3 regions of the Actinokineospora sp. PR83 genome follow, and region 1 is predicted to be linked to each of the others. Evidence: riboswitches for the same ligand, from Rfam matches in the RefSeq annotation. Region 1 holds a riboswitch; each other region holds the start of a gene.
The links. Region 1 has a riboswitch for S-adenosylmethionine ahead of L6E12_RS02330 (aminotransferase class V-fold PLP-dependent enzyme). Riboswitches for the same ligand answer to the same signal wherever they lie in the genome.

Region 1 (9,735 bases):
TGGTGTGCGACTTGGCACCCATCGGGCCCGGCCGGTAGAGCGCGCCGACCGCGGAGATGTCCTCGAAGTTGTCGGGGCGCATCAGCCGCAGCAGGTCGCGCATCGGCCCGCCGTCGAGCTGGAACACGCCCAGGGTGTCACCGCGGGAGAGCAGCTCGTAGGTGGCCTTGTCGTCCAGGCCCAGGGTCTCCAGGTCGGGGACCGGCTTGCCGTTGGTCTCGATGTTGCGCAGCGCGTCGTCGATGACCGTGAGGTTGCGCAGCCCCAGGAAGTCCATCTTGAGCAGGCCCAGCGACTCGCAGGTCGGGTAGTCGAACTGGGTGATGATGGAGCCGTCCTGCGGCCGCTTCCACAGCGGGATGGTCTCCATCAGCGGCTCGGCGGAGAGGATGACCGCGCAGGCGTGCACACCGGCGTTGCGGATCAGGCCCTCCAGGCCGCGGCCGGTGTCGATGATCTCCTTGACCTGCGGGTCGCTGTTGTACAGCTCGCGGATCTCGGTGGCCTCGTTGTAGCGCTTGTGCTGCGGGTCGAACAGGCCGTTGAGCGGGATGTCCTTGGCCATGACCGCGGGCGGGTATGCCTTGGAGATGCGGTCGGCGATGGCGTAGCCGGGCTGGCCGAACAGCACCCGGGCCGAGTCCTTGATCGCCGCCTTGGCCTTGATGGTGCCGAAGGTGATCACCTGGGCGACCTTGTCCGCGCCCCACTTCTCGGTGGTGTAGCGGATGACGTCGCCGCGCCTGCGCTCGTCGAAGTCGATGTCGATGTCGGGCGGGCTGACCCGGTCGGGGTTGAGGAACCGCTCGAAGATCAGCCCGTGCGCCAGCGGGTCGAGGTCGGTGATGCCCATCGCGTAGGCGATCAGCGCGCCCGCGGCCGAGCCCCGGCCGGGGCCGACCCGGATGCCGTTGGACTTGGCCCAGCCGATGAGGTCGGCGACCACCAGGAAGTAGGCCGGGAAGCCCATCTGGGTGATGACGCCGATCTCGAACTCGACCTGGCGGGTGTGCTCCTCGTCGACGCCATCGGGGAAGCGGCGGCGCATCCCGGCCCACACCTGCTCGCGGAAGAACTCGTCCTCGGTCTTGCCGTCGGGGATCGGGAACTTCGGCATCAGGTTGCGGAACTCGAACATGCCGGTCGGGTCGACCTTCTCCGCCACCAGCAGGGTGTTGCGGCACCCCTCCTGCCAGGGGTCGGAGGCGTCGACCGCGCGCATCTCGTCCGGAGACTTGAGGTAGTAGCCGTCGCCGTCGAACTTGAACCGCGTCGGGTCCTGGAGGGTCTTGCCGGTCTGCACGCACAGCAGCGCGTCGTGCGACTCGCGCTCGCCCTTGAAGGTGTAGTGCGAGTCGTTGGTCACCACGAACGGGATGTCGAGCTTGCGGGCGATGTCGACCAGCCCGCCGCGGACCCGGCTCTCGATCTCGATGCCGTGGTCCATCAGCTCGACGAAGAAGTGCTCCTTGCCGTAGATGTCGCGCCAGTCGGCCGCGGCCTGCAGCGCCTCGTCGAAGTGGCCCAGCCGCAGCCGGGTCTGCACCTCGCCGGACGGGCAGCCGGTGGTGGCCATCAGCCCGTCGGCGTGCGCGGTGATCAGCTCGCGGTCCATCCGCGGCCACTTGCCGAGCTGGCCCTCCATCGAGGCCAGGCTGGACAGGCGCATCAGGTTGCCCAGGCCGGTCGCGTTGCGCGCCCAGATCGTCTGGTGCGTGTACGCGCCGCTGCCGGAGACGTCGTCGGACTTCTGGCCGGGGTCGCCCCAGCGGACCCGCTCCTTGGTGAACCGGGAGGCGGGCGCGACGTACGCCTCGACGCCCAGGATCGGCTTGATGCCCGCCTTGGTCGCCTGGGTGAAGAAGTCGTAGATGCCGTTGGTGTGCCCGTGGTCGGTGATCGCCACGGACTGCATGCCGAGCCGCTCGCACTCGGTGAACATGTCCTTGAGCTTGGCCGCTCCGTCGAGCATCGAGTACTCGGTGTGCACGTGAAGATGAGCGAAGGAGTCAGCCACGACGCCACCCTAGCGAGGGGGTATGACGGTCCGCGGCATTGGGGGCGCGCGTGTCGAACGGGTGGGCGAATCCCTTTCCATATCAAGAAAGCTGATACAACTACGCCATGCGCTTCCGCCCCGTGACACCCGAGGTGCTGGTCCGCGAACTCACCGACCGGGTGGTGGCCGGGGAGCGTACCGAGTGGACTCGGGTGATCTTGGACGGCGCCCCGCCCGCGCGGCCGGACGAGCTGGCCGAGGCGCTGGTGGAGCCGCTGCGGGTGCTCGGCAGGCCGGTCCTGCGGGTCGGCGCCGCCGACTTCCTGCGGCCCGCCTCGCTGCGGTTCGAGCGGGGCCGGGCGGACCCCGACGCCCGCTACGAGCTGTGGCTGGACGAGGGCGCGCTGCGCCGGGAGGTCCTCGACCCGCTCTCCCCCGGCGGCACCGGCCGGGTGCTGCCCGCGCTGTGGAACGCCGCCACCGACCGCGCCACCCGCGCCGACTACACCGAGTTGCCGCCAGGGGGCGTGCTGCTGCTCGACGGCGAGCTGCTCCTCGGCCGCGGCCTGCCGCACGAGCTGTCGGTGCACCTGTGGCTGTCCGCGCCCGCCCTGGCCCGGCGGCTGCCCGCCGACGAGCACTGGGCGCTGCCCGCCTTCGCCCGCTACGACGCCGAGGTGCGCCCCCTGCACACGGCCGACACCGGGGTGCGCGCCGACGACCCCCGCCACCCCGCGGTGCTCGACGACGCCCCGGTCTGATCGATCATGGCCGTGTCGGCCCCCGGCTTGCGGCGCGGCTGTCCTGACGACCGGGTAGCGTGCCAACCGTGGTCGATCCAGTAGACGTCCGCCTGCTCGGCGTGGTCGCCGAGATGGGCAGGGCCGCGGTGCACGAGGTGGCCGCGCGCCTGGGCATGGACCCGCGCGAGGTGGCCTCCCGGCTCGTCGCGCTGTCCGGCTCCGGGCTGCCGCTGCTCGTGGGCGTCGAGTGCGACCCCAACGGCCTGCGGCAGGCGCTGGCCCGGCAGAGCGCGCCGGTCGGCTACCCGATGCCGGGGCAGTACCAGCAACAGCAGCCCCAGCAGCAACCCGGCTACCCGCCGCAGTACCAGCAGCAGAACAACCACCCCGGCCAGCAGAGCGGGCCGTACCAGGTCAACCCGCAGAGCCAGCCGTTCCCGGCCCAGATGGGTCCGCCGAGCCAGCCCTTCCCGGCGCAGGCCCCGCCGCACCACAACCACAACGCCGGTCACGCCCCGCAGAGCCAGCCGTTCCCGGTGCCCAACGAGCCGATGAGCACCTGGGGCCCGCCGCAGGTGTCGACCTGGGCCCGCGGCGACCAGCCGCCCGCCCCGGCGGACCTGCCGGTCGAGCGCACCCAGCCGACCACCCGCACCGCGGCGAGCCGCACCGGGACCGTCGGCAACAGCCTGGAGACCACCGGCCTGGAGGGCGAGCGCCTCGCCGTGCGCCTGGTCGAGGTCGTGGACCCGGCCGACTACCTGTTCACCGCCGCGGGCTACCGCCTGCAACCGGGCGAGCGCTCGATCGTCGTGCACACCGAGCTGACCAACCGCGGGTCGGTCCACTTCTCCACGCTGCCGGACCTGTACCTGGTCCTGGTGACCCCGGAGGGCGAGACCGTCGGCAAGGCCCCGGTGTCGCTGTCCTCGCGCCCCCCGCACCGTATCGGCGTCGCACCGGGCGAGACGGCGGGCGGGCACACGGTGTACGTGGTGCCCGAGCAGATGGCGGTGACCTCGGTCCGCTGGAGCCCCCGGCCGGACGAGGAAGACCTCGCCCTGACCTGGGCCGTGGAGAACTAGCCCCGGTTGAACAACCGGGAGAAGAACCCCTTCTTGGCCTCCACCGTCCGCTGCGCCGGGATCGGCGAGGTGGGCGGGTCCCGGTCGTAGTCGGGCGCCGGGAGACCGCGGGCCGGGGTGTCGAGGTCCGCGGTGTCGAGATCCGCGACCTGGCCGGGGTCACCCCCGATCACGCCGTCCACGACCAGGTGGTCGTTGAGCTGCTCGGTGTCGCGTGGGCTGGTCATCGCGGCCTCCGGGGGTCGCCACCAGGGCGTCGGGCGGGGCCCCAACGTAACCGCTCGGACCCCGCCCGCGCACCCGGACACGCGAATCCGTTCCGGTCAGTAGTCGTCGGCCAGGGTTTCGAGGGCGGCGGCGAGGTCGGCGGGGTACTCGCTGGTGAACTCGACCCACCGGCCGTCGGCGGGGTGGTGGAAGCCGAGAGTGCGGGCGTGCAGCCACTGGCGGGTCAAGCCGAGGCGCTTGGCCAGGGTGGGGTCGGAGCCGTAGGTGAGGTCGCCGACGCAGGGGTGGCGCAGGGCGCTGAAGTGGACCCGGATCTGGTGGGTGCGGCCGGTCTCCAGCTTGACGTCGAGCAGCGACGCGGCGCGGAAGGCCTCGATGGTCTCGTAGTGGGTGATGCTCGGCTTGCCGCCCGCCACCACCGCCCACCGGTAGTCGTGGCGCGGGTGGCGGTCGATGGGGGCGTCGATCGTCCCGACGCTCGGGTCGGGGTGGCCCTGCACCAGCGCGTGGTAGCGCTTCTCGACGGTGCGCTCCTTGAACGCCCGCTTGAGCACCGTGTACGCGTGCTCGCTCTTGGCGACCACCATCACCCCGGTCGTCCCGACGTCCAGGCGGTGCACGACGCCCTGGCGCTCGGCGGCCCCCGAGGTGGAGATGCGCAGGCCCGCCGCGGCGAGGCCGCCGATGACCGTGGGGCCGGACCAGCCGGGGCTGGGGTGGGCGGCGACGCCGACCGGCTTGTCCACCACCACGACGTCGTCGTCCTGGTGGATGATCTCCAGGCCGGGGACCGCCACCGCCTTCAGCTCCACCGGGCGGTCCGGCTGCGGCAGGGTCACCTCCAGCCAGGCGCCCGCCAGCAGCCGGTCGGACTTGCCCGCGGGTCGACCGTCGACCAGCACGTCACCGGCTTCGGTGAGGGCCACGACGACGGTGCGGGAGATGCCCAGCAGCTTCGACAACCCGGCGTCGACGCGCATGCCGTCGAGGCCGTCGGGGATGGGCAGGGTCCGCGTGTCACTCACCGGTGGCCGCCTTCTTCTCGGACTTCGTGGTCAGGCTGCCGTCGTAGTCGCGGCCCAGCAGGGCCATCAGCACGATGAGCACGCCGCCGACGCTGATGCCGGAGTCGGCCACGTTGAACACCGGGAAGTACTCGCCGTTCGGGCCGAACACCGACACGAAGTCGACCACGTGCCCCTGGAACACCCCGGGGGCCCGGAACAGCCGGTCGGTCAGGTTGCCCAGCGCGCCCGCGAGCACCAGGCCCAGGCCCATCGCCCAGCCCGTCGAGCGCAGCTTGGGGATGATCCAGACGATGGCGACCACGACGCCGATGGCGACCAGGGTCAGCAGCCAGGTCATCCCGGTGGCCATGGAGAACGCGGCCCCGGGGTTGCGGATGAGGTCGAGGTAGACCAGCCCGCCGAGCAGCCGCACCGGCGGCTCGCCCTCCAGGTTGGCGGTGACCAGGATCTTCGTGACCAGGTCGAGCGCGTACACCACCACCGCCGTGCCGACCAGCAGCGCTGCCCTGCGCGGCGGCACCGGTGCCGCGCTCACCCCATCGCGTTCCTCACTGCTCACCACCCCATTGTCCACGGTCGGCCGACCCGCCCGGCCGTCGACCGGGCTCAGGGCAGCTCGCGCAGGAACGGCGGCAGCGGCCGGGGGTCCTCGACCGGCGCCCAGCGGCCGTCGACGAGGGCGTACTCGGCGGCCGGGCCGCCGTCGACGAGGGCGTGCAGCGCGGCGACGAGCCGGTCCACGTGCTCGGGCGTCGTGCCCAGGCCGATGCTGACCCGCAGCGCCCGCCGCTCATGGCTCCCGGCGCGGTCGAGCAGCCTGGCGGTGGCCACGTGCGCGCAGAACGCGCCGTCGCGCACGCCGATGCCGTGCTCGGCGGACAGGGCCGCCGCGGCCAGGCCGGAGTCGAGGCCGTCGACGGTGAAGCTGACGACGCCGACCCGGTCGTGCGCCGGGCCGAACAGGCCCAGCGGGCGCAGGCCGGGGACGGTGGCGAGCCCGGCGCGCAGCCGGTGCAGCAGGACCCGCTCGTGCTCGACCACGGCGTCCCAGCCGTGCCGGGTGATCGCCTCGCAGGCGGTGGCCAGGGCGTGCACGCCGACCACGTTCGGCGACCCGGCCTCGTGCCGCTCCGGCCCGGTCGACCAGGTCACCGCGAGCCGGTCGCCGCGGTCGGTGACCGAGGCGGTGGCGCCGCCGCCAACCAGGTGCGGCTCGGCGGCCTTGAGCCAGTCGGCGCGGCCGACGAGGGCGCCCGCGCCGAACGGGGCGTAGAGCTTGTGCCCGGACAGGGCGACCCAGTCGACGTCGAGGGCGCGGATGTCGACCGGCCGGTGCGGGGCGAGCTGCGCGGCGTCGAGGGCGACCCTGGCGCCGTGGCGACGGGCGACGGCGGACAGCTCGGCGATCGGCCAGACCTCGCCGGTGACGTTGGAGGCGGCGGTCAGCACCACCAGGCGCGGCCCGACGGCGCAGTCGGCCAGCGCCCGGTCCAGCGCCAGGACGGCGTCGCCCGCGCTCTCCGGGGTGCGCAGGCGGTGCACGCGCGGGCCGCGCCAGGGCAGCAGCGCCGCGTGGTGCTCGGTGTCGAACAGGACCACGGACGTGCCCCGGGGCAGCACCCCGGCCAGCAGGTTCAGGCTGTCGGTGGTGTTGCGGGTGAAGACGACCTCGTCGGTGCCGTGGGCGCCGACGAACCGGCGGAGCACGTCGCGGGCCTGGTCGTACACCCGGGTGCAGACCTGGGAGGCGAACCCGGCGCCGCGGTGCACGCTGGCGTACCAGGGCAGCAGCTCGTCCACGGCGTCGCGCACGGCCTCCAGGGCGGGGGTGCTGGCGGCGTGGTCGAGGTTGGCGTAGGTCACCCGGCGGCCGTCGACCAGCGGGACGGCCAGCCGCGCCCCCACCACGGGCGGCACGGCGGGGGTCCCGGCGGCGCCGTCGGTCCCGGGCTCGGTGGCACAGCCGGTGTCGCGGGCCGGTCCGGCGGTGCGGCGGCTGGGGATGGCGAGCGTCATGGCGTACCTCCAGGGTCGTGAGGACCCTGGCCGGTGAGGGGGGTCCGCGCTTGCCCGTCCCGCACCTCGCGGGAGGACCAGGTCCTCACCCGGGGCACCCCACCGCGGAGGAGGGTTGCCGGCCAGCAAACCGGGGCTTGACGCTGGCGCTCATGACCTTGCCGAAGACCATAGCCGACGCGGCGCCGCGGATCGAGACCCGATCCACCGAGTGGGATCGGCGTCACGGCTCAGGGTTTGCCGGTCTCGCCCTTCCAGCGGGCGAAGCGGCCCGCCCGGTCGACCGCGCGGATGCGGGTCTCGGCGGCGGCCCTGGCCTCCTGGGTGGTGACCACCAGGACCTGGTCCAGCTCCTGCAACCGGGTCGTGGTGGCCGGGGTGAACGCCCCCGCGCCGCGGGCGACGAGGCTGACCGAGGCGCCCGGCGGCAGCCGCAGCTCCGACAGGTAGACGCCGTGCAGCTTGGACCCGACGGGGATGGTGACCTGCAACAGCTCCGCGTTGAGCTCGTCGAGGGTCGCCACGTCGACGTCGACCTCCTTGGGCTGCGCGCCGGTGTCGAGCCGCAGCAGCTTCGCCAGCAGCCCGAGCGTGGTGCCCTGCACCAGGGTCAGCACGATCACCAGCACGAACACGGCGTCGACCAGTTGCTGCGCGCCGGGAACGCCTTGCGACAGCGGGATCATGGCCAGCACGATGGGCACGGCCCCGCGCAGCCCGGCCCAGGACAGGAAGACCTGTTCGCGCCAGGGCATCCGGAACGGCACCATCGACACCAGCACCGACAGCGGCCGGGCCAGCAGGGTCAGCAGGGCACCGGCGACCAGACCGGGGATGATCGCGTCGAGCAGCCTGCCCGGTGAGGCGAACAGTCCCAAGAGGACGAACAGGCCGATCTGGGCCAGCCAGCCGAGCCCCTCGGCGAAGGAGACCGTGTCGGAGCGGTGCGGCAGCTTGGAGTTGCCCAGCACCAGCCCGGCGACGTAGGCGGCGAGCAGTCCGGAGGCGTGCGCGGCCTGCCCGCCTGCGAAGGCGAGCACGCACACCGCGACCGTGGCCAGCGGGTACAGGCCGGTGGCGGGCAGCGCGGCGCGGCGCAGGGTGAGCGCGCCCAGCCAGCCCAGGCCGACGCCGAGGGCCAGACCGACCGCGAGTTCGTAGGCCAGGGTGAGCGGCAGCGACCAGGTGACCGGGTCGGTGGAGGCCAGCAGCACCACGGCGATGTAGCTGGGGGCGTCGTTCATGCCGCTCTCCAGCTCCAGCGACCCGACCAGCCGCCGGGTGACCGAGAGGTTGCGCAGCACGCTGAACACGGCGGCGGCGTCGGTGGAGGCCAGCACCGCGCCCCAGAGCAGGGCCAGCCGCCAGTCGAAGTCCAGGAGCAGGTGCAACCCGAGCGCGGTCACCCCGATGCTGACCCCGACGGCCACAGTGGACAGTGCCACTCCCGGCCAGAGCGCCGGTTTGACCTCGACCCAGCGGGTGGTGAGACCACCCTCGGCCAGGATCATGACCAGCGCGGCCAGACCGAGCGACTGGGTCAGGTCGGCGTTGGAGAACTCGATGCCCAGCCCGGCCTCGCCGAGCAGCACGCCGATTCCCAGGTAGAGCAACAGCGACGGCAGACCGAGCCGGACCGACACCCGCACGGCCAGCACCGCCAGCAGCAGCACCAACGCCCCGATGCCCAGTGCAACGGTCAGGTCGTCCACCATCACCTCCCGGGCAATCAGTTGTCGGGGCATTCTCCCCCGTGGAAGGCGGATTGTCGTAATCGACGTCCCGGTGGCGGCCCAGGTGAGGCAACCGTCACGGCCCGTTGTCCCGCAATCGGTCCAGTGTGGCCGGGGCGTCCGGTGGTGCCGGGTCGAGTTCGACGACCTTGTCCCGCGCGCGGTCACCGCTGATGATCAGCACGTTCCGGGGCCGCACGCCGAACGCCGCGGCGAGCGCGCGGCACACCGCCTCGTTGGCCTTGCCCGCCACCGCGGGTGCCGCGACGGCGACGACGAGCGCGTCGCCCCGGCGCCCGCCGACGGCCGCGCGGCGCGCGCCCGGCCGGACCCGGACCGCGAAGCGCATCAGCCCTCGGCGGGGGCGGTGAGCAGCACCCGCAGCACGTCGTCGACGAGCGCGCGGCGGTCCTCAGCCGAGTGCGGCAGGGTCTCCGGGGCGCCGTGCAGGAGCTGCACCTGCCCGAGGTAGGCGGAGTAGGTGATCACCGCGCGGCGGTGGGCCTGCTCGGCGGTGAACCCGAGCCCGGTGAACTGCTCGGCCAGGTACCCGACCCGCCGCCGCCCCACCCTGGCCACCGCGGCGGCGACCAGCGGGTCGGCCAGCGAGGCGTGCAGGGCCAGCTCGACGGCGGCCCCGGCGGGCAGAACCGCCTCGAACAACAGCCGCAGCCGCTCGGCGGGGTCGGCGCCACGGTCGGCGTGCGCGATCACGGCGGCGGTGTGCTCGGCCTCCCATCGGTCGAGGGTGGCCCGGAGCAGGGCGTCGCGGGTGGCGAAGTGCCAGTAGACGCTGCCCTTGGTCGAGCCGCCCCTGGCCGCCAGCGGTTCGACCGCGAGCGCGGCGACCCCACCCTCGGCGAGCACCTCCAGAGCCAGCGCCGTCCAGTCGTCCCTGCTCCT
Region 2 (9,735 bases), on a different contig from region 1:
AGCAACGAGCGCCAGGTGAACGCGATCGTCGACGGCGTCGAGGAGAAGATGCGCGAGGCCGGGAGCAAGCCGGTCCGCCGCGAGGGCACCCGCGAGGGCCGCTGGGTCCTGCTGGACTTCGTCGACGTGGTGGTGCACGTCCAGCACGCCGAGGAGCGCACGTTCTACAGCCTGGAGCGGCTGTGGAAGGACTGCCCCCGGATCGAGTTCGACCCCGAGCCCCCGGCCGAGGACGGCGCCGAGTGACCCTGCGCAGGGTGGTGCTCTGGCGCCACGGGGAGACCGACTACAACGCCACCGGGCGGATGCAGGGTCACATCGACTCGCACCTGACCGAGACGGGCTGGAACCAGGCGCGGTTCGCCGTGCCCGGCCTGGCCCGGTTCTCCCCGGACGTCATCGTCGCCTCCGACCTGCGCCGCGCCACCGACACCGCCACCGTGTTCAGCGACGCCATCGGGGTGCCGCTGCGGCTGGACAAGCGCTTGCGCGAGACGAACCTCGGGCAGTGGCAGGGCCGCACCGGCGCCGACATCGACCTGGAGTGGCCCGGCGACCGGGCCCGCTGGCAGACCGACGCCACCTGGGCACCGCCGGACGGCGAGACCCGCGTCGAGGTCGCCGCCCGGGCCGTCGAGGTGGTCGCCGACCTCGACGAGGGCACCGACGAGACCGCGCTGCTGTGCGCGCACGGCGGCCTCATCACCGCGCTGACCGGGCGGATGCTGGGCCTGCCGGTGGAGAACTGGTCGCAGCTGGGCGGCATCAGCAACTGCCACTGGACCGTGCTGGCCCGCCGCCCGAACAGCGGCCCGACCTGGCGGCTGGTCGCGTACAACGCCGGGACGACCAGCTGAACCGCATGTCCCCGACCCTGCTCGTGTTCGGCGACTCGCTGTGCTTCCACGGGCCACGGGGACCGATGCCCGCCGACGACCCCCGGCTGTGGCCCAACCTGGCCGCCGCGGCGGTCGGCGGCCGCGCCGAGCTGTTCGCCGGGCTCGGCTGGACCGCCCGCGACGCCTACTGGTCGCTGACCGGCGACCCGCGCGTGTGGGCCGCGCTGCCCGACGTCGACGTGCTGGTCCTGGCCGTCGGCGGGATGGACACGCTGCCCTCGCCGCTGCCGACCTACCTGCGCCAGGGCATCCGCTACCTGCGCCCGGACGGCCTGCGCCGCCGCGTCCGGAGCGCCTACCTGGCCGCGCAACCGCACCTGGCCCGGCTCACCCGCGGGTGGCCGGTGGTGCTGCCCGTGGCCCAGACCGTGCGCTACCTGGACGACATTGTGGTCGCCGTGCGCGCCCTGCGCCCCACCCTGCCCGTCGTCATCGCCCTGCCCGGTGTCCACCGCGCCGCCTCGTACGGCTACGTCCACACCGCCCGCGACGCCGCCGTGGCGGCCATCGAGGCGTGGGCCGAGGAGTCCGGGGTGCCCGCCCTGGACCTGCGCGCCACCATCGGTGACCACGTCCTGGGCGGCCACGGCAACGTCGACGGCCTGCACTGGGGCTGGGAGGGGCACGCGCTGGCGGGCAAGGCGCTGGCGGAACTCATCGCCCCGCTGCTCGACCCGCGCACGAACCGCGTGTCGTAGGTTCCCGGCGGGGCGGCAACTAGGCTCCCGCCCCGTGCCGTTCGCCGTAGTCACCGACTCGACCGCGTACCTGCCGGAAGGCTTCGCCGACCGGCACGCCGTCCGCGTCGTGCCACTGCTGGTCCACCTCGACGGCCGCGAGTTCCGCGACGGCGTCGACCTCGGACCCGGTGAACTGGCCGAGGCGCTGGCCCGGCACCGCGCGGTCACCACGTCCCGGCCCAACCCGGACGAGTTCATCGCCGAGTACCGCTCGCTGCTGGACGCGGGCGCCGACGGCGTGCTGTCGGTCCACCTGTCCCGCGAGCTGTCGGGCACCTGGGAGTCGGCCCGGCTGGCGGCCGAGGAGGTCGGCTCGGACCGGGTGCGCGTGGTCGACTCCCGCACTACCGCGATGGGCCTGGGCTTCGCCGCGCTGCGGGCGGCGGAGGCGGCCGCCACGGGCGCCGGGGGAGCGGAGGTCGAGGCGGCGGCGGTGGCGGCGGCGGAGCACACCAGGAGCTTCTTCGTGGTGGAAACCCTCGACCACCTCCGCCGCGGCGGGCGCATCGGCGCCGCGGCGGCGCTGATGGGTTCGGCGCTGGCGGTCAAGCCGCTGCTGCACGTGCACGACGGTCGGATCGTGCCCCTGGAGAAGGTGCGCACGACCAGCAGGGCGCTGGGCAGGCTGGTCGACCTGGCGGTCGAGGCGGCGGGGGACGGCCGGGTCGAGCTGGCCGTGCACCACCTCGCCGCCCCCGACCGCGCCGCCGAGGTCGCCGCCCGCTTGGACGAGCGCGTCCCGAACTCCTCCGGGTGCGTGGTCTCGGAACTGGGGTCGGTGATCGGCGCCCACACCGGTCCCGGCGTCATCGGCGTCGTGGTCTGCCCCGGCCGCCTCTGACCAACCCTTCAGCGTCCCACCCGAAACCGACGTTTTTCCTTTTCCACAGGGGCATTCCGCCTGAGTTGTCCACATGGGTCGAATCCATCCACAGGCGACGAACACCCCTCGATTCCGCCTCGCCCCGCCCCTAGCGTCGATCTCATGACCGACCGCACCGCACGCACCGCGCAGATGGACACCGTCCTCACTCGGCTGGCCGCCGTGGCGGGCCGCCCCTGGGACGCCACCGCACCCGAGTCCCGCGAACAGCGGTGGCGCGGCACAAGCCAACGCCACCCCGATCCGCCACCCGGCCCCGGCACACCCCGGCCACCCCGCACCGATCCCCCTCCGACCCCCGGCGATCCCCGGCCCCGCACCACGAACCCCACCAACAGCGGTTCGCCCACGACTGCCGATCAACCCGACCCCGCCTCCCCACCTGACCCGCACGCCGCCGAACCCACCCAGGAGGAGCCCTTCGTCGTCGACCCCCAGACGCGGCCCGACCGCGAGCGCACGCCCCGGTGGTGGCACGACCACCCCGCCGCGGCCCTGCTCCGCCGCGTGACACCGCCCCGCCGCACGCCCATCGCCCTCGTCGTCGGCGCCCTGGCCCTGCTGGCCGTCGTCACCTACTGCACGCTCTCCACCAACCCGACCCCGGAACCGGCCCCCGACCTCGCCGCCGCCACCGTCGACCACTCCCCGCGCCCGTCGTCGACCGCCCCGCCCCAGGTCGTCATCGACGTCGTGGGCAAGGTCAACGCCCCGGGCGTGCGCACCCTGCCCACCGGTTCCCGGGTCCGCGACGCCCTCACCGCCGCGGGCGGCCCCACCCCCGACGCCGACCTGACCACCCTCAACCTCGCCCGCCCCCTGGTGGACGGCGAACAGGTCCGCGTCGGCCTGCCCGCTGCCGTCCCCGCCGCCGCCGACCCCCAGAACCCGCCCACCACCGCACCCGTCGACCTCAACACCGCCACCGTGCAACAACTCGACTCCCTGCCCGGCGTCGGAACCGTGACCGCCCAACGGATCCTCGACTGGCGCACCCGCCACGGCCGCTACTCCGACGTCGCCCAACTCCAGGAGGTCGACGGCATCGGTCCGGCCCGCTTCGCCAAACTGCGCGAACTGGTGACCGCCCGATGAGCGCATCGACACCACCACCCGCCCACCGCCCCACCCGAGTCGGTTCGACGCTTGGTTCCTGCCGCTTCCGTGGTGTGCTCACCACGGCAGGTGCCCGAATCCGGTGTCGGTGCGGACCAGCGCTCCCCGCCTGTGGCCCACACGGGTTCCTCGATCCGGCGGTTGATGTGCGAGCGGCTCGTTCACCCGGCCGAGCGTGCGGGCCCAGGTCTTGGGTGTCCCGTCCTGGACGGTCGCAGCGAGCATGTCCTGTGCGCCGCGTTTCGCGGGGAGCGGGTGACCGCCCGGTGAGTCCGTCGTGATCGGTGCCTGCCGGCTGACCGATGCCCCGGTCCGCCACGACTGGCGCCTGGTTCCCGGTGCGCTCGCGGTGTGGGCCGCCGCCCTGCTCGCGCTGCTCGTGCACTGGTCGTCCGCCCTGGTCATCGGCGCGGTGACCGTCGTGGTCGCCTGCCTCCTCCTCCGCACCGGGCGGCGTGCCTGGCCCCTGCTGGTCTCCGGGCTCGTCGCGGCCTGGCCCGTCCTGGCGGCCGTGCACGACGCGGCGACCCACCCCCTGCGCGAAGCAGCCGCCCGCCAGGTCTCCCGCGAGCTGGACCTGGTCGTCGCCGAGCGGCCGCGGCCGGTGCGATCGGCCGGATTCGGGGCCACCCCGACCGGCCCGCGGTCCGTGGTCGTCCCCGCCGACACCCCCGACGGTGCCAGGGTCGCGCTCCTCGCCCCGGTCCAGGCGTGGGCGGACGTCCTGCCCGGGCAACCGGTGCGGGCACGCGGCACCCTCGCACCCGCCGACCCCGGCACCCTGACCGTGGCCCTGCTGCGCGTGCGCGGTCCGCCGCTGTGGGCGGGGGAGGCGCCGGGCTGGCAGCGACTCGCCCGGGACCTGCGGGTCGGCCTGCGGGACGCGGCCGGGGTGCTCGACCCGGACTCGGCGGGACTGCTGCCCGCGCTGGTCGTCGGCGACACGGACGGCCTGCCCGACGTGGTCGAGGACGAGTTCCGGGTGGCGGGCATGTCCCACCTGCTGGCGGTCAGCGGCTCGAACCTGGCGATCATCTGCGTGGCCGTGCTGTTCCTCCTGCGGTTGCTGTGGTTCGGGCCGCGCGGGTCGGCGGCCGGGGCGTTGGCGGCGCTGGTCGGGTTCGTCGTCCTGGTCGGGCCGGAGCCGAGCGTGCTGCGGGCCGGGGTGATGGGCGCGGTCGGCCTGCTGGCGTTGGCGCTGGGCCGGGAGCGGTCGGCGATCCCGGCGCTGGCCGGGACGGTCCTGCTGCTGGTCGCGGTCGACCCGGGGTTGGCGGTGGCACCGGGGTTCGTCCTGTCGGTGTTGGCCACCGGGGCGCTGGTGCTGCTGGCACCGAGGTGGGTGGACCGGATGACCCGGCGGCGCGTGCCCAGGGTGGTGGCGGAGGCGTTGGCCGTCCCCGCCGCCGCCCACCTCGCCACGGCACCGGTGGTGGCCGGGCTGAACGGGCAGGTCAGCGTCGTCGCCGTGGTGGCCAACCTGGTGGCGGCGCCGGTGGTCGCGCCCGCAACCGTGTTCGGGGTGCTCGCCGCCGTGCTCGCGCCGCTGTGGACCTGGGCCGCGGTGTGGTGCGTGCGCCTGGCCGGGCCCGAGGTCGACTGGCTCGTCGCCGTGGCCCGGTGGGCGGCGGACGTGCCGGGAGCGGCGATCGACTGGCCCTCGGGGTGGTGGGGCGGGCTGGTGGCGGTGGTCGTCCTGCTGGTGCTCGTGGTGGCCCTGCGCGGCCGGGGGACCGTCGTCGCGGTCGGGTTGGTCGCCGTGCTGCTGGTGGTCGTGCCGGTCCGGGTGCTCGCCCCGGGGTGGCCGCCCGCCGGGTGGGCGGTGGTCGCCTGCGACGTCGGGCAGGGGGACGCGCTGGTGCTGGCCACCGACGAGCCGGGGCGGGCGGTGGTGGTGGACGCCGGACCGGAGGCGAGTCCGGTCGACGGCTGCCTCGACCGGTTGGGAGTGGACAGGGTGCCGCTGGTGGTGCTCAGCCACCTGCACGCCGACCACGTCGGCGGCCTCGCCGGGGTCCTCGCCGGACGCGCCGTCGGCGGGATCGCGGTCGGTGCGGGTCGTTCGCCCGCGTGGGCGTGGGACCAGGTCCGGCACGAGGCCGCCGACGCCGGGGTGCCGGTCGTGGGGCTGCTGCCCGGGCAGCGGCTGGGCTGGCCGGGCCTGACCCTGGACGTACTGGCACCACAGCGGAAGGAGGCAGGAAGGGCACCGGACGGCACGGAGATCAACAACCGTTCGGTCGTGCTGCGCGCGTCGACCCGCGCCGGGCGGGTGCTGCTGGCGGGTGACGTGGAACTGGGCGCCCAGGCGGAACTGCTGACCTCGGGAGTGGACCTGCGGGCGGAGGTGGTCAAGGTGCCGCACCACGGCTCCGGCTACACCGCCCCGGAGTTCCTCACCGCTGTCGGCGCCCGCATCGCCCTGCTCAGCGTCGGCGCGGACAACCGCTACGGCCACCCGAGCCCGCGCACGCTCGACGTCCTCACCCGCGGGCACACCCTGGTCGGGCGCACCGACCGCGACGGCGACAGCGCGGTGGTCGTCGACGCGGGGGTACCCGCCCTGATCGGTCGCGGTGGTGCCCGCTCACCGCCGAAGCCCTGAGCGGCGGCGAACCGGGACAGGCGGGTGGTGCGAAGACCGGTGCCGCCGTGGGATCACGGCGGCACCGGTCGGTCGGGGCGTGGCTCGCGGTGGCCGCGAGCCGGGTGGCTCAGTAGCCGAGGACCTCGCGGACGGCGGCGGCCGACGGCGGGATCGTGGCCTTGGGGCCGATCTGGTCCTGGACCGCGTCCAGGGTCTTGAGGCCGTCGCCGGTGATGAGCAGGACGGTCTCGGCGTCGGGGTCGATCTTGCCCGCCGCGATGAGCTTCCTGGCCGTGGCGACGGTGACCCCGCCCGCGGTCTCGGCGAAGATGCCCTCGGTGCGGGCCAGCAGGCGGATGCCCTCGACGACCTCGGCGTCGGTGACGTCCTCGACCGCGCCACCGGTGCGGCGGACGGCGTCGAGCACGTACGGGCCGTCGGCGGGGGCGCCGATGGCCAGGGAGCGGGCGATGGTGTCCGGCTTGACCGGGCGCACCACGTCGTGGCCGCCCTTGAACGCCGTCGACACCGGCGAGCAGCCGGTGGCCTGGGCGCCGAACACCTTGTACGGGGTGGCCTCGACCAGGCCCAGCTCGCCGAACTCGCGGAACGCCTTGTCGACCTTGGTCAACTGGGAGCCGGAGGCGACCGGGATCACGATCTGCTCGGGCAGCCGCCAGCCGAGCTGCTCGGCCACCTCGTAGCCCAGGGTCTTGGAGCCCTCGGCGTAGTACGGGCGGACGTTGACGTTCACGAACGCCCAGTCCTCGTGCTCGGCGGCCAGTTCGGTGGCCAGCCGGTTCACGTCGTCGTAGTTGCCGTCGACGGCGATCAGGGCGCCGTCGTAGACCGCGGTGGTGAGGATCTTCGCCCGCTCCAGGTTGGAGGGGATCAGCACGACCGACTCCCAGCCCGCCCGCGCCGCGGCGGCGGCGACGGCGTTGGCCAGGTTGCCGGTCGACGGACAGGCCAGCACCCGGAAGCCGAGTTCGCGGGCGGCGGCGAGCGCCACGGCGACGACCCGGTCCTTGAAGGAGTGCGTGGGGTTGCCGGTGTCGTCCTTGACCCACAGCGACTTCAGGCCCAGGGCGGCGCCGAGCCGGTCGGCCTTGACCAGGCGGGTCATGCCGGGCTCGGTGTTGGGGTGCTCCCGCACGTCCGACGGCACGGGGAGCAGGCCGCGGTAGCGCCAGATCGACTGGGGCCCGGCCTCGATGCTCTCCCGGGTGATGTTCCCGAAGTCGTAGGAGACCTCGAGGGGGCCGAAGCACTCGGCGCAGGCGAACTCAGCGGCAAGCGGGATGCGGTGGCCGCACTCCCGGCACGACAGGGCGCGGGCGGGGCCGAGGTCGAAGGCGCCGGTGGTGGCGGCCTGCTGGATGTCGACGGTCGATGTCATCGAGGACACTCCTCATCTCTCCCGCGTGGCGGGTCGGAATTGGCACCGTGGCCCGCCGACCTCCCGGCCGCTGATTCGTCGCGGTGGAAAGTGGTGGGTGCCGGTTGCCGGGGCTTCGTCGGGCCGTTCCCTCTGCCCCTCTGGATGAGCGGTATTCAGTTGTCTGGCGCACACAAGGACCGAGGTTGCCCCCGGCACGCCCGCAACGCTACGGCAACAAACGCGCCGTCGGCCAATCCCCTTTCCAGAATCCGAGAGCGCCCCCCGCCGCGTCTGCGCAATCCTGAGCGCCGCCGCCGTGGCAGGATTGCCCGGGTGAGTTCCCCCTCGGTCACGCCCGCGCCGCTGCAACTCGTGCTCGGCGAGGAGGAGTTGCTGGTCGAACGGGCGGTGCGCGCGGCGCTGGAGACCGCCCGGCTCGCCGACGCCTCGGCTGACCTCACCCGGATCCGGGTGTCCGAACTCACAGCCCCTGAGCTGGCCGAACTGGTCAGCCCCTCGCTGTTCGCCGAGGGCAGGGTCATCGTCCTCGACGCCGCGCACGAGGCCACCCAGGACATTGCCGCCCTGGTCACCTCCTACGCCAAGCAGCCTGCCGAGGGCATCGTGCTGGCGGTCGTGCACAACGGCGGCGGCCGCAAGCCGGGCAAGGACATCGTCGCGGCGATGCGCAAGGCGGGTGCGGTGGTCACCGAGTGCGCCAAAATCACCAAGGCTCCCGAGCGGGAGAACTTCGTCCGCAACGAGATCCGCCAGGCGGGCGGCAAGACCGATCCGGCCGCCGTCGCCGCGCTGATCGATTCGGTCGGCTCCGACCTGCGCGAACTCGCCGCCGCCGCCCAGCAGCTGGTCGCCGACACCGCCGGGGCGGTCACCGAGGAGGCCGTCCGCCGCTACCACCGCGGCCGCGCCGACGTCACCGGCTTCGCCGTCGCCGAGAAGGCCGTCACCGGCGACACCGCGGGCGCCCTGGAGGCCCTGCGCTGGGCCATGCAGACCGGTGTCCCGCACGTCCTAGTGGCCGACGCCCTCGCCGACGCGGTCCGCACGGTCGCCAGGGTCGCGGGCGCGGGCCGCGCCGACCCGTTCCGGCTGGCGGGCGAACTCGGCATGCCCGCCTGGAAGGTCAAGAAGGCGCTGGCCCAGGCCCGCGGCTGGAAACCGCGCGCCCTCGGCGAGGCCATCCAGATCACCGCCCGGGTCAACGCCGACGTCAAGGGCATGGCCGCCGACGCCGACTACGCCCTGGAGCGCGCCGTCCTCGGGATCGCCCGCGCTCAGCGCTCCGACCACTGACCCGCGCCCGCACCGGGTTTGCCGCCCACTGGACCGCGCCCGCGCTCGACGTGCTGATCACCGTCCCGCGCCCGTGTTGCGCCTGTTGATCACCGGCCTGCGCCCGTGTTCGGCCTGCCGGTCACCGTCCCGCGCCCGGCGTTCCGATCTGTGCGCTCAGCACCGGGGCTGGCGGGCACCGGTCCGCGCCCGGCGCTCCGAGCGCCTGCCACTCGTCGGAGTCCCGCGCGGACCGCAGGTCAGTCGGGCGTGGCAGCAGGTGGCGCACTTGCCTTGTACGGGACCGGCTTCCTCGGTCTGCGGTGCAGGTGGTCACCGCCGCGCCTGTGGACAACTGCCGTCACTCTCCGAGAACTGTCGGACCCCTTCGGTAATGTGGAATTCGGGGGTCCCCCCGGGCTGTGGATGGACGGGGGCGGGGAGTCGGGGGAGCGGCTAGCGTTGGTGGGTCAGGGGTTGGGGCCGCGGCTGGCGAGGATCTCGTCGCGGCGGGTGAGGCGGTGGCGGCGGCGGATCTCGGCTTCGCGGAGGCGGCGTTCGTCCTCCGGGGTCTCCGGGAGCAGGGGCGGGACCTCGCGGGGGTTGCCGTGGGCGTCCACGGCGACGAAGACCAAGTAGGCCGTGGCGACGCGGGTGGGGGCGACCCCGGCGCGGTCCCAGGGTTCGGCGACGACCCGCACGCCGACCTCCATGGAGGAGCGGCCCGCCCAGTTCACCTGGGCGTGCGCGTGGACCAGGTCGCCCACCCGGACCGGGTGCAGGAAGGTCATGCCGTCCATGGCCGCGGTGACCGCGGGGCCGCCGGAGTGCCGCTG
Region 3 (9,735 bases), on a different contig from region 1:
CTGGCGTAGACCCAGTCGGCGTACCCGCCCTCGTACTGCTCGACCCGGCCGCCGACGACCTCCCAGGTCCGCGTGCAGACCGTGTCGAGGAACCACCGGTCGTGCGTGACGACCACCAGCGCGGTCCCGCTGGTGATCAGGTGGTCGGCCAGCCAGCGCACCCCCTCGACGTCGAGGTGGTTGGTGGGCTCGTCCAGCACGACCAGGTCCAGGTCCTGCACCAGGGCCGCGGCGAGGGCCACCCGGCGCCGCTCACCACCGGACATGGTGTCGACCGGGCTGTCCAGGCCGAGGGTGAGGATCTCCAGGCCGGTCAGGATCGACCGGGCGCGCGGGTCGGCGGCCCACTGGTGCTCCTCTGTGATGCCCAACGGGTCCAGCACCGCGTTGCGCACGGTCGACCCGGCGGGCAGGTCGGTGCGCTGGGTGACCACGGCCATCCGCAGGTCGCGGTTGCGGCTGACCCGCCCGGTGTCGGCGGGCTCGATGCCCGCCAGCACCTCCAGCAGGGTGGTCTTCCCCCCGCCGTTGAGGCCCACGACCCCGATCCGGTCGCCCTGGTTGACGCCCAGGGAGACGGAGTCCAGCAACGGGCGGACGCCGTAGCTCTTGCTGACGTTCTCGATGTTGACGAGGTTGACCATTCGCGCTTTCCAGGTGTGGTTCGGGGGCGGATTACGCGTGCGCCTCGGGCGGCACCGGGCGCGGGGTGTCGTCGGTGACGACCCGCGCCCCCGGCACCGGGCCGTGCGCCACCCGGACCGTGCGGCACACGCCCGCACCGGACAGCTCCGCGGCCACCCGCAGCGCGGCGTCGCCGTCGGCGCAGAGGAACGCGCAGGTGGGCCCGGACCCGGAGACGATGCCCGCGAGGGCACCGGCGGTGACCCCGGCCCGCAGCGTGCGCCGCAGGCCCGGCCGCAGGGAGACCGACGCGGCCTGCAGGTCGTTGCCGAGCAGCGGCGCCAGCCTGCCCGGGTCCCCGGAGGCCAGCGCCTCCAGCACCGGCTCCACGGCGCCGATCCGGGGCGGGTCGCCGTCGGCGCGCAGCCGGTCCAGCTCGCCGTAGACGCTCGGGGTGGACAGGCCGCGCCGGTCGAAGGCGAGGACCCAGTGGTAGGTGTGCCGGGACAGGACGGGCACCAGCTCCTCACCGCGGCCGGTGCCGAGCGCGGTCCCGCCGTGCAGCACGAACGGCACGTCGCTGCCCAGCCGCGCGGCGACCCCGGCCAGCTCGTCGCGCCCGATGTCCAGGCGCCACAGCGACGACAGCGCGACCAGGGTGGCCGCCGCGTCGGCGCTGCCACCGGCCATGCCACCGGAGACCGGGATGCCCTTGCGGATCACGACCCGGATCTTCGGCTCCTCCGGGTCGCGGCCGACGTGCTCGGCCAGCTCCCGCACCGCCCGCCAGGCCAGGTTGCTGGGACCGGTGGGCACCGAGTCGGCCCCCTCGCCGTGCACCTCGACCCCGGGCTCGTCGGCGATGGCGACGGTGACCTCGTCGGTCAGCGAGAGGGCCTGGAAGATGGTGGCCAGGTCGTGGTAGCCGTCCGGCCGCAGGTCCCCGACTCCCAGGTGGAGGTTCACCTTGGACGGGACGCGAACGGTGACCGGCGGAGGCACGACAGCAAGCACCCGCCCAGCCTACGGCCGCCCTGCCCCTGGCCGGTTCCAAGGTCCCTGCCGCGGGCTCGTGGGGGTGGGTCAAGTGTGCTCAAAAGCTTGAAGAGCCGATCGTTTGTTGGTGGCGCCCGGGTGGGTGGATCTGCTCGGGCGGGGCCCCTACAGCGATCATGCGCCCAGTGTGACCGAGTGGGGCTGAAGAGATGCCCCACAGCCCAAGCAGGCTTGCACATGATCGCTACCCCCACCCAAGCACATCCACCCACCCGGGCATGTGGTCACCGGGCCGGCGGTTGCGGGGGTGGCTGGCTTTCGCTGCGCCTGGTGGGGTTGCGGGTGGCTGGTCACTCGGCTGCCCGCTGGTGGGGTGGTCGGCGGCTGCGCCTCGGCGGGGTTTCGGGTGGCGGGGGTCGGGAAAAGCACCGCGCCCGCCCTGCCGGGGGTGCCGGTGGGGCGGGCGCGGTGGTTCGTCGTGCGGATCAGGCGCAGGCGGCGACCAGGCCCTGGGGGCCGGTGCGGCGCTGCTGGACCTGGCCGCCGCGTTCGGCGATCCAGGTCAGGGCGGTGTCGGCCTGGGTGCCGGAGAGGCCGAGGAGGAAGCGGGCGACCGGGGTCTCGCCGATGCGGGTCAGGCCGCCGCCGACGACCGAGATGGTGGTGCCGAAGCGGGAGGTGGCCTCCGGGAGGAGGGCGCCGACGGCGGCGAAGCCGACGAGGACGACCTCGGCCAGGCGGTCGTGGCGGGCCTTGGCGGCCTTCGGGGCGTCGATCTCCGGGAGGAGGGACTGGGCGACGGCGCTGCGGGGGTCCTGGACCAGCGAGAGCAGGTGGCCCGCCTCGGTGATCCGGCCGCCGTCGAGGAGGGCGACGTCGTCGGCGATGCGGCGGACGACGCCCGCGTCGTCGGTGGCGACGAGGACCGTGGCGCCCAGTTCGGCGCGGGCGCGGTCCAGGACGGTGAGGACGCCCGCGGCACCGTCGGCGTCGAGGTCGCGGGTGGGGTCGTCGGCGAGCAGGAGGCCGGGGTCGCCGACCAGGGCCCTGGCGACCGCGACCCTGGCCTGCTGGCCCGGGGTCAGGGCCTCGGGGTAGTGGGCGGCCTTGTCGGTGAGGCCGATCAGGTCCAGGAGCCTGCCCACCTTCTCCCGGCGCTGGGGGCCGTCGACGCCCGCCTGCTCCAGGGGGAGGGCGATGTTGCCCGCGGCGGTGCGCTGCTCCAGCAGGCCGCCCCGCTGCACCACGCCGATGCGGCGGCGGGCCGCGCGGAGCCTGCGCGGGTCGAGGCCGGAGGTGTTGAACCCGTCGAACCGGATGACGCCGGAGTCGGGGCGCTCCTGGAGGGCGACGAGGCGGGCGAGGGTGGACTTGCCGGACCCGGTGGGGCCCACCACGCCGGTGATGGAGCCCGCGGGGACGTCCAGGGTGACGTCCTGCAGGGCGTGCACGGGGCCACTGTCGCCGGGGAAGGACTTGGTCAGGTTCTCAACGGTGATCACGATCTGCTCCAACGCGGCGCGACGGCAGCCCTCCGGACCGGCTCGCGTCCACAGTGGACGTTCCGGGGCAGGACGGGCTGGGGTGGTACGAAGACGACGTTCTACTGGGGACAGCTCAGCCAGATACGCGCGTACGACGACATGCGGTCACGCCTCGTCGGCATTGGTCGATGACCCGCCGGGTGGTGAGGATTCGCATCGTGGTTCCTCCATCGTTCCTGGCGGTAGCACCTGCCCTCGGTGGGTGGTTGCTGCGGCGTCAACGAGCCAGGTCTCTCAGCCGCTCGGGATGGAATGCTCACAAAGTACACCCGATGGGGATGCTCAAAAGCAAGCGCGCGACGACAACACCGCGCGAGATCACACCAGCGGAGTAGTGATCTCCGGCCGCGGTGGGTACCCGGTGCGGTCGGTGCTCAGCGGGCGGCGGCGATGCGCACGAACGCGTCGATGTCCAACTGCTCACCGCGCGCCCCGGGGTCCACCCCGGCCGCGACCAGGACCTCCTCCGCGCGGGCGGCCGACCCGGCCCACCCGGCCAGCGCCGCGCGCAGCGTCTTGCGCCGCTGGGCGAACGCGGCGTCGACGACGCCGAACACCGCGGCCCGGTCCGCGTCGGGGGTCGGGCGGCGGGTCATCAGCACCAGCGCGGAGTCGACGTTGGGGACCGGCCAGAACACCGTCCTGGGCACGGTGGCGACCCGCTTGGCCGAGGCGTACCAGGCCACCTTGGCGCTGGGCACCCCGTAGACCCGCGAGCCCGGCCCGGCCGCCATCCGGTCGGCCACCTCCGCCTGGACCATGACCAGCACGGTGCGCAGCGAGGGCAGTTCCGCCAGCAGGTGCAGCACCACCGGCACGGCCACGTTGTAGGGCAGGTTGGCGACCAGCGCGGTGGGCGCCCCCAGTTGCTCCGCCCGCACCCGCATCGCGTCGCCGAGCACGACGGTCAACCGGTCCGCCAGCTCGGGGGCGTGCTCCCGGGCGGTGGTGGGCAGCCGCCCGGCCAGGACCGGGTCGATCTCCACCGCGACGACCCGCGCGCACGCGGGCAGCAGCGCCAGGGTCAGCGAGCCGAGTCCGGGGCCGACCTCCAGCACGACGTCGTCCGGGGCCAGGTCGGCCACCCCGACGATCCGCCGCACGGTGTTGGGGTCGTGGACGAAGTTCTGCCCCAGCTTCTTGGTGGGCCGCACGTCCAGCTCGCCTGCGAGCCTGCGCACGTCCGCGGGCCCCAGCAGGGCAGATCCACCCACCATCACCCGCGAGAGCCTACGCAACCCCGCCCCGCCGACCGGGTCCGGGCCAGGACGCGCCGACGGCCACCCCCGGAAAACCGGTGGTGGCCGTCGGCGGGCGCTGCGAAGATCTGCCTACTTGGGCAGGCCCAGCTTGCTGGAGCAGTGCGGCCAGGCGCCGTAGCCGCCGCGGCTGTCGCGGAGCTTGGTGGCGACGGCGATCTGCTGCTCGCGGGTGGCCTGGTGCGGGTACGCGGCGTACGCGCTGCCGCCGTAGGCGTCCCAGGTGCCCTTGTTGAACTGGAGGCCGCCGTAGTAGCCGTTGCCGGTGTTGATGGCCCAGTTGCCGCCCGCCTCGCACTTGGCCAGCGAGTCCCACACGCCACCGCCGGAGATGACCGGCTGCGCGGCCTGCACGGGCTGCGGGGGCTTCTTGGTGCCGACCTTGACGACCTTGGGCTGCGCGGGCTTCGTCTCCTTGGAGCCGATCTCCTCGCGCGCGACGACCTTGCCGTTCTTCTCGGTCACCCGGTAGGTGGCGATGCGCTCACCGGGGGCGCCCGGCTCGACGACGACCTCGGAGCCCTTCTCGGCCTCCGGGTCCTCGACCTTCTGCACCGGGACCGCGATGGGCTCGGTCTGGTTGATCACGGTGACGCCGGTGCGGCTGATCCGCACCTCGGCACCGGGGGTGAGCTTGACGTCGGCACCGGGCAGGATCGCGTCCTGCGGGCCGAGGGCCACGCCGCGCTCGGCCAGCAGCTCGCCCACGGTCACCGCGGTGGTCTGCACCGGGGCGGGGGCGTTGCCGCCGTCGAACAGGGTGATCGCCTTGGCGGTCTTGATCTCGACGGCCATGCCCTCGAGCGGCACCTGGGCGTCGGAGCCCGCGGAGACCCAGGAACCCTGCACCGGGGCGTTGGCCTGCTTGAGGGCCTCGCCGAGGGTGTCGGCGCGCACCCACGCCTGGCGCTGCTCGCCGTCGACCGTCATGGTCAACTGGCGGCCGCGCTGGAGCACGATCTTGCCGTCGTCGCCGATGGAGGCCGACGGGGACGGGCTGACCGAGTCGTGCGACCCGACCGTGATGCCCTCTTCCTCCAGCACCTCGGCGACGGTGTCGGCGTAGGTGTTGACCTGGTGGGCCTCACCGTCGACGTCGACGGTGACGGTGTTGTTCATCGCGATGGCCGCCGCGCCGCCGCCGGTCAGGGTGACCAGCACGGCCGCGATCGTGGCCTTGAGGAACGTGGACTTCCAGCGGGTGACCGCGGCGAGGAGGCCGGGGGCCTCACCGTCCCGGCGGACCTTGAGCCGCTGCGGGGCGTCGAGCGTCTCGTCTTCCGACGCGTCGTCCGGGAGCATCGCCAGCGACGGCAGGACGGTGGTCTCGGCGTTGATGAGCCGGATCAGCTCGTCGACGTCGACCCCGGCGGTCGCCATGATCTCGTCGGCCTGCGGGCCGAGGGCGTAGCGGACGTCCTGGTCGGTGATGTCCAGCGACGACGAGTAGCCGGTGTCCAGGTCGTACTCGGGGAACTCCGACTTCCAGGCCGAGAAGTCGGCCTCGTGGTCGTCGAGCGTCGTGGCGGTCGCGCGCACCGGGGTGAACCAGTCGGTGTCGACGAAGCCGTTGTGCTCAGGACGGCCAGGGCCGTCGGTCTGTTTGCCGCTCACAGGGTCGTTTCCTCCAGAAGGCGGGAGCCGTGCTCCGCAGGCGATGGGGTCAGGTCAACCGAGAAATCGATGGCCTGCTCCTTCTCACCGTCCGAGCGCGTCTCCGCGCATTCATTCGTCTCGACAACCCGCAGCCAGCCACCCCGACGTGTACTGGCGAAGCTCCGGGTGTTCACCGGGACGTTCAGCCCCGGGTGGGTACGATCACGGGACAGTAACGAGCCCCGGGTGGTTGCGCAAACACATCCGGCAAGGTTATGAGTCCTGTCACAACACCTTCGGAGCAATTGTCTCGTCCGTTCAACGCAACCCCGCACGGGGTGAAAGGTCGGATGTTGCGCTGGGCAACCGGAACGTGCGCTCAGCGGTGGCCGACACCGCGCCTGCGAGGTCTGCCACATCGACCCCGCGGAGCTCCGCGAGTCCCCTGATCGTGTAGGCCGCGCCGTACGGCTCGTTCTTCCAACCCCGGTACGGGTGCGGGGTCAGGAAGGGCGCGTCGGTCTCCACGAGCATCTGCTCCACCGGCACCCAGGCCGCCGCCTCGCGCAGCGCGCCGGAGTTCTTGAACGTCACCGGCCCCGCGAACGACAGCACGAACCCCTGCGCCACGCACGCCCTGGCGAAGTCGAGGTCGCCGGAGAAGCAGTGGAACACCACGGTCTCCGGGGCGCCCTCCTCGCCGAGGACGCGCAGGATGTCCGCGTGCGCGTCGCGGTCGTGGATCATCAGCGGCTTGCCGACCCGCTTGGCCAGGTCGATGTGCCAGCGGAACGCCTCGTGCTGGGCTTCCGGCGGCGAGTGGTCCCAGTAGTAGTCCAGGCCCGTCTCGCCGATGGCCACCACCCTCGGGCGCACGGCGAGGGCCTCCAGCGCCGCCTTGTCGGCGTCGGAGAAGTCCTTGGTGCGGGTGGGGTGCACGGCGACGGCGGCGAACACCCGGTCGTCCCACTCCGACGCGTCGGCCGCCCAGTGCGCCGACGCCAGGTCGTCGGCGACGGTGATCACCCGGTCGACGCCCGCGGAGCAGGCCCGGTCGAGGAGCACGGCCACGTCGGTGGCGTTCTCCGCCCCGCAGGCGTCGAGGTGGGTGTGCGCGTCGACCACCGGCACCGGCAGGCGCTCCGGCACCGGTGGTCGCTCGGACCTGCGCGGGCTCACGTGACGATCGGTGCCCACTCGGGGCCGTTCTCGCCCAGCTCCGCGTCGAGCTTGGCGAACAGCGGCGACGGCTTGGCCAGCGGGCGGCCCACCTCGATGTCGACCGACTCCCACTTCGCGGCCTCGCCCGCGTAGTCCCCGGTCAGCACCGGGTACCCGCGGTCGGGCACGTCGAGGTCGTCGACCTCGCGGATCTCCGGCTGCGCCGCCCACACCCCGGTCCCGCCGAGTGCCTCGTGCACCTTCTGCGCCGAGTGCGGCAGGAACGGGGTCAGCAGCGTGTTCGCGTCGGAGACCACCTGCAACGCGGTGTGCAGGATGGTGTCGCGGCGCTCCGGGTCGTCCTTGCGCTTCCAGGGCTCCTCGTCGGACAGGTACTTGTTCGCCGCGCCGACCACCCGCATCGCCTCGGTGGCCGCCGCCTTGAACCGCGACCGGCGCAGGTTCGCGCCCACCGTGTCGAAGGCGGCCCTGACCTGCGCCTTGAGCTGCTCGTCCGCGGCCGTGGGCGCGGTCGGGCGGGGGATGGCGCCGACGTTCTTGTGCGCCATCGACACCGACCGGTTGACCAGGTTGCCCCACTCGTTGGCCAGCTCGAAGTTGCTGCGCCGGACGAACTCGTCCCAGGTGAAGTCGGTGTCCTGGTTCTCCGGCCCGGCCACCGAGATGAAGTACCGCAGCGTGTCCGGGCCGAACTCCTTGAGGAAGTCCCGGACGTAGATGACCGTGCCGCGCGAGGTCGAGAACTTCGACCCGCTCATCGTCAGGTACTCGCTGGAGACGACCTCGGTGGGCAGGTTCAGCGTGCCGAACCGACCCGGCTCGCCGCCCCGGTCGCCCGCGCCGTTCTGCCCGAGCAGCAGCGACGGCCAGATCAGCGAGTGGAAGACGATGTTGTCCTTGCCCATGAAGTAGTAGCCCTGGGCCGACGGGTCGGTCCAGAACTGCTTCCAGGCGTCCGGGTCCCCGCTGCGCCTGGCCCACTCCACCGACGCGGACAGGTAGCCGATCACCGCGTCGAACCAGACGTAGAACCGCTTCATCGGGGCGTCGCGCCACCCGTCGAGCGGCACCGGGACACCCCAGTCCAGGTCGCGGGTGATGGCGCGCGGTCGCATGTCGCCGAGCAGGTTCTGGCTGAACTTGAGCACGTTCGGCCGCCACTCGGTGCGGGTGGACAGCCACGACCCGAGCGTCTCGGCGAACGCGGGCAGGTCCAGGAACAGGTGCTCGGTCTCGACGAACTTCGGCGTCTCGCCGTTGATCCGCGACCGGGGGTTCTTCAGGTCGGCCGGGTCGAGCTGGTTGCCGCAGTTGTCGCACTGGTCGCCGCGGGCGCCGTCGTAGCCGCAGATGGGGCAGGTGCCCTCGATGTAGCGGTCGGGCAGCGTGCGACCGGTGGACGGGCTGATCGCGCCCATCTGGGTCTTGGGCGTGACGTAGCCGTTCTTCCACAGCGCGGAGAACAGGTCCTGCACCACCCGGTAGTGGTTGCCGGTGGTCGTGCGGGTGAACAGGTCGTAGGACAGGCCCAGGCCCTGGAGGTCCTCGGCGATCACCCGGTTGTACTTGTCGGCCAGCTCGCGGGTGCTCAGCCCCTCCTTGTCGGCCTGCACCGAGATCGGCGTGCCGTGCTCGTCGGTGCCGCTGACCATGAGCACCTGGTGCCCGGACATGCGCATGTAGCGGGAGAAGACGTCCGACGGGACACCGAAGCCGGAGACATGACCGATGTGGCGGGGGCCGTTGGCGTATGGCCAGGCCACCGCGGTCAACACGGAGGCACTCATGGTCGATCAGCGTAGAGGGGACCGGCAGGCGGACGCTCACCGGTTTCGGTCCCGGGGTCGGCGGGCCGGAGAACCGCGCGGGTCAGGCCGCCAGTTCCGTGCGCATGAGGAACACGTTGTACGGGCTCCACTGCGACATCGCGTGGTACAGCACCGGCCCGTCGGCGGAGTCCGGGTGCAGGAAACCGCCGTACAGGCCCGGGTACCGGTCCCCGGCGACGACCACCTGCGGCAGGGTCCACGGGCCGGTCAGCGTTTCCGCGGTGCGCAGGACGATCGCCGACAGCGTCTCGTCGAGGTGCAGGGCGAGCCAGCGGTCGAAGTGGGTGTTGTAGACGACCGACAGCTCGGCCACCGGCCCCGACAGCACCGGCACCGCGCGGAAGGGGTCGCGCTCGACCCACGACGAGCCCGTCCAGTACGAGTACGCCGCGGGCTCCAGGACGTCCGAGAACCCCACCCTGGCCAGGGAAGCCGAGCCCCACCGGCCGTTCGGGGTGCCCAGCAGGTACAGCCGGGAGTCGTCGCGGGCGAAGGCGCCCATCTGGAACGGGTGGTCCTTCTCCGCCCGGTTCACCCAGCGCGACCGGCCCGGCTTCTCCCAGGTGTGCCCGTCGTCCACCGAGAAGGCGATGCCCGCGTAGTTGGTGAACCACTTGCCGCGCACGCCCCAGTTCCGCACCGACATGTAGTGCAGGTAGTGCACCCCGTCGACCTCGATCCCCGCGCACGGGATGACGGTCTCCT

Region 2: it holds a riboswitch for S-adenosylmethionine, as region 1 does, so the genes downstream of both, thrC (threonine synthase) here and L6E12_RS02330 (aminotransferase class V-fold PLP-dependent enzyme) in region 1, are expected to answer to the same signal.
Region 3: it holds a riboswitch for S-adenosylmethionine, as region 1 does, so the genes downstream of both, L6E12_RS32725 (methionine ABC transporter ATP-binding protein) here and L6E12_RS02330 (aminotransferase class V-fold PLP-dependent enzyme) in region 1, are expected to answer to the same signal.

Annotation. Positions count from the first base shown of each region.
Region 1 is NZ_JAJCXD010000008.1:2,219-11,953, reverse strand. Features, by position in the region: gene dnaE (DNA polymerase III subunit alpha) at 1-2,017, opposite strand, end outside; gene L6E12_RS02355 (uridine kinase) at 2,125-2,760, shown strand; gene L6E12_RS02350 (AsnC family protein) at 2,829-3,827, shown strand; gene L6E12_RS02345 (hypothetical protein) at 3,824-4,054, opposite strand; gene L6E12_RS02340 (RluA family pseudouridine synthase) at 4,151-5,035, opposite strand; gene lspA (signal peptidase II) at 5,073-5,642, opposite strand; gene L6E12_RS02330 (aminotransferase class V-fold PLP-dependent enzyme) at 5,690-7,099, opposite strand; SAM riboswitch class IV at 7,141-7,257, opposite strand; gene L6E12_RS02325 (potassium/proton antiporter) at 7,330-8,814, opposite strand; gene L6E12_RS02320 (DUF167 domain-containing protein) at 8,909-9,181, opposite strand; gene L6E12_RS02315 (TetR/AcrR family transcriptional regulator) at 9,181-9,735, opposite strand, start outside.
Region 2 is NZ_JAJCXD010000040.1:204,734-214,468, reverse strand. Features, by position in the region: gene rsfS (ribosome silencing factor) at 1-246, shown strand, start outside; gene L6E12_RS14755 (histidine phosphatase family protein) at 243-857, shown strand; gene octT (diglucosylglycerate octanoyltransferase) at 863-1,597, shown strand; gene L6E12_RS14745 (DegV family protein) at 1,632-2,480, shown strand; gene L6E12_RS34755 (ComEA family DNA-binding protein) at 2,625-3,617, shown strand; gene L6E12_RS14730 (ComEC/Rec2 family competence protein) at 3,916-6,243, shown strand; gene thrC (threonine synthase) at 6,353-7,624, opposite strand; SAM riboswitch class I at 7,634-7,775, opposite strand; gene holA (DNA polymerase III subunit delta) at 7,940-8,920, shown strand; gene L6E12_RS14715 (acyl-CoA thioesterase) at 9,370-9,735, opposite strand, start outside.
Region 3 is NZ_JAJCXD010000127.1:55,936-65,670, forward strand. Features, by position in the region: gene L6E12_RS32715 (ABC-F family ATP-binding cassette domain-containing protein) at 1-644, opposite strand, end outside; gene L6E12_RS32720 (4-(cytidine 5'-diphospho)-2-C-methyl-D-erythritol kinase) at 676-1,638, opposite strand; gene L6E12_RS32725 (methionine ABC transporter ATP-binding protein) at 2,106-3,122, opposite strand; SAM riboswitch class I at 3,329-3,418, opposite strand; gene rsmA (16S rRNA (adenine(1518)-N(6)/adenine(1519)-N(6))-dimethyltransferase RsmA) at 3,539-4,381, opposite strand; gene L6E12_RS32735 (resuscitation-promoting factor) at 4,496-6,037, opposite strand; gene L6E12_RS32740 (TatD family hydrolase) at 6,338-7,198, opposite strand; gene metG (methionine--tRNA ligase) at 7,195-8,988, opposite strand; gene L6E12_RS32750 (DUF4185 domain-containing protein) at 9,071-9,735, opposite strand, start outside.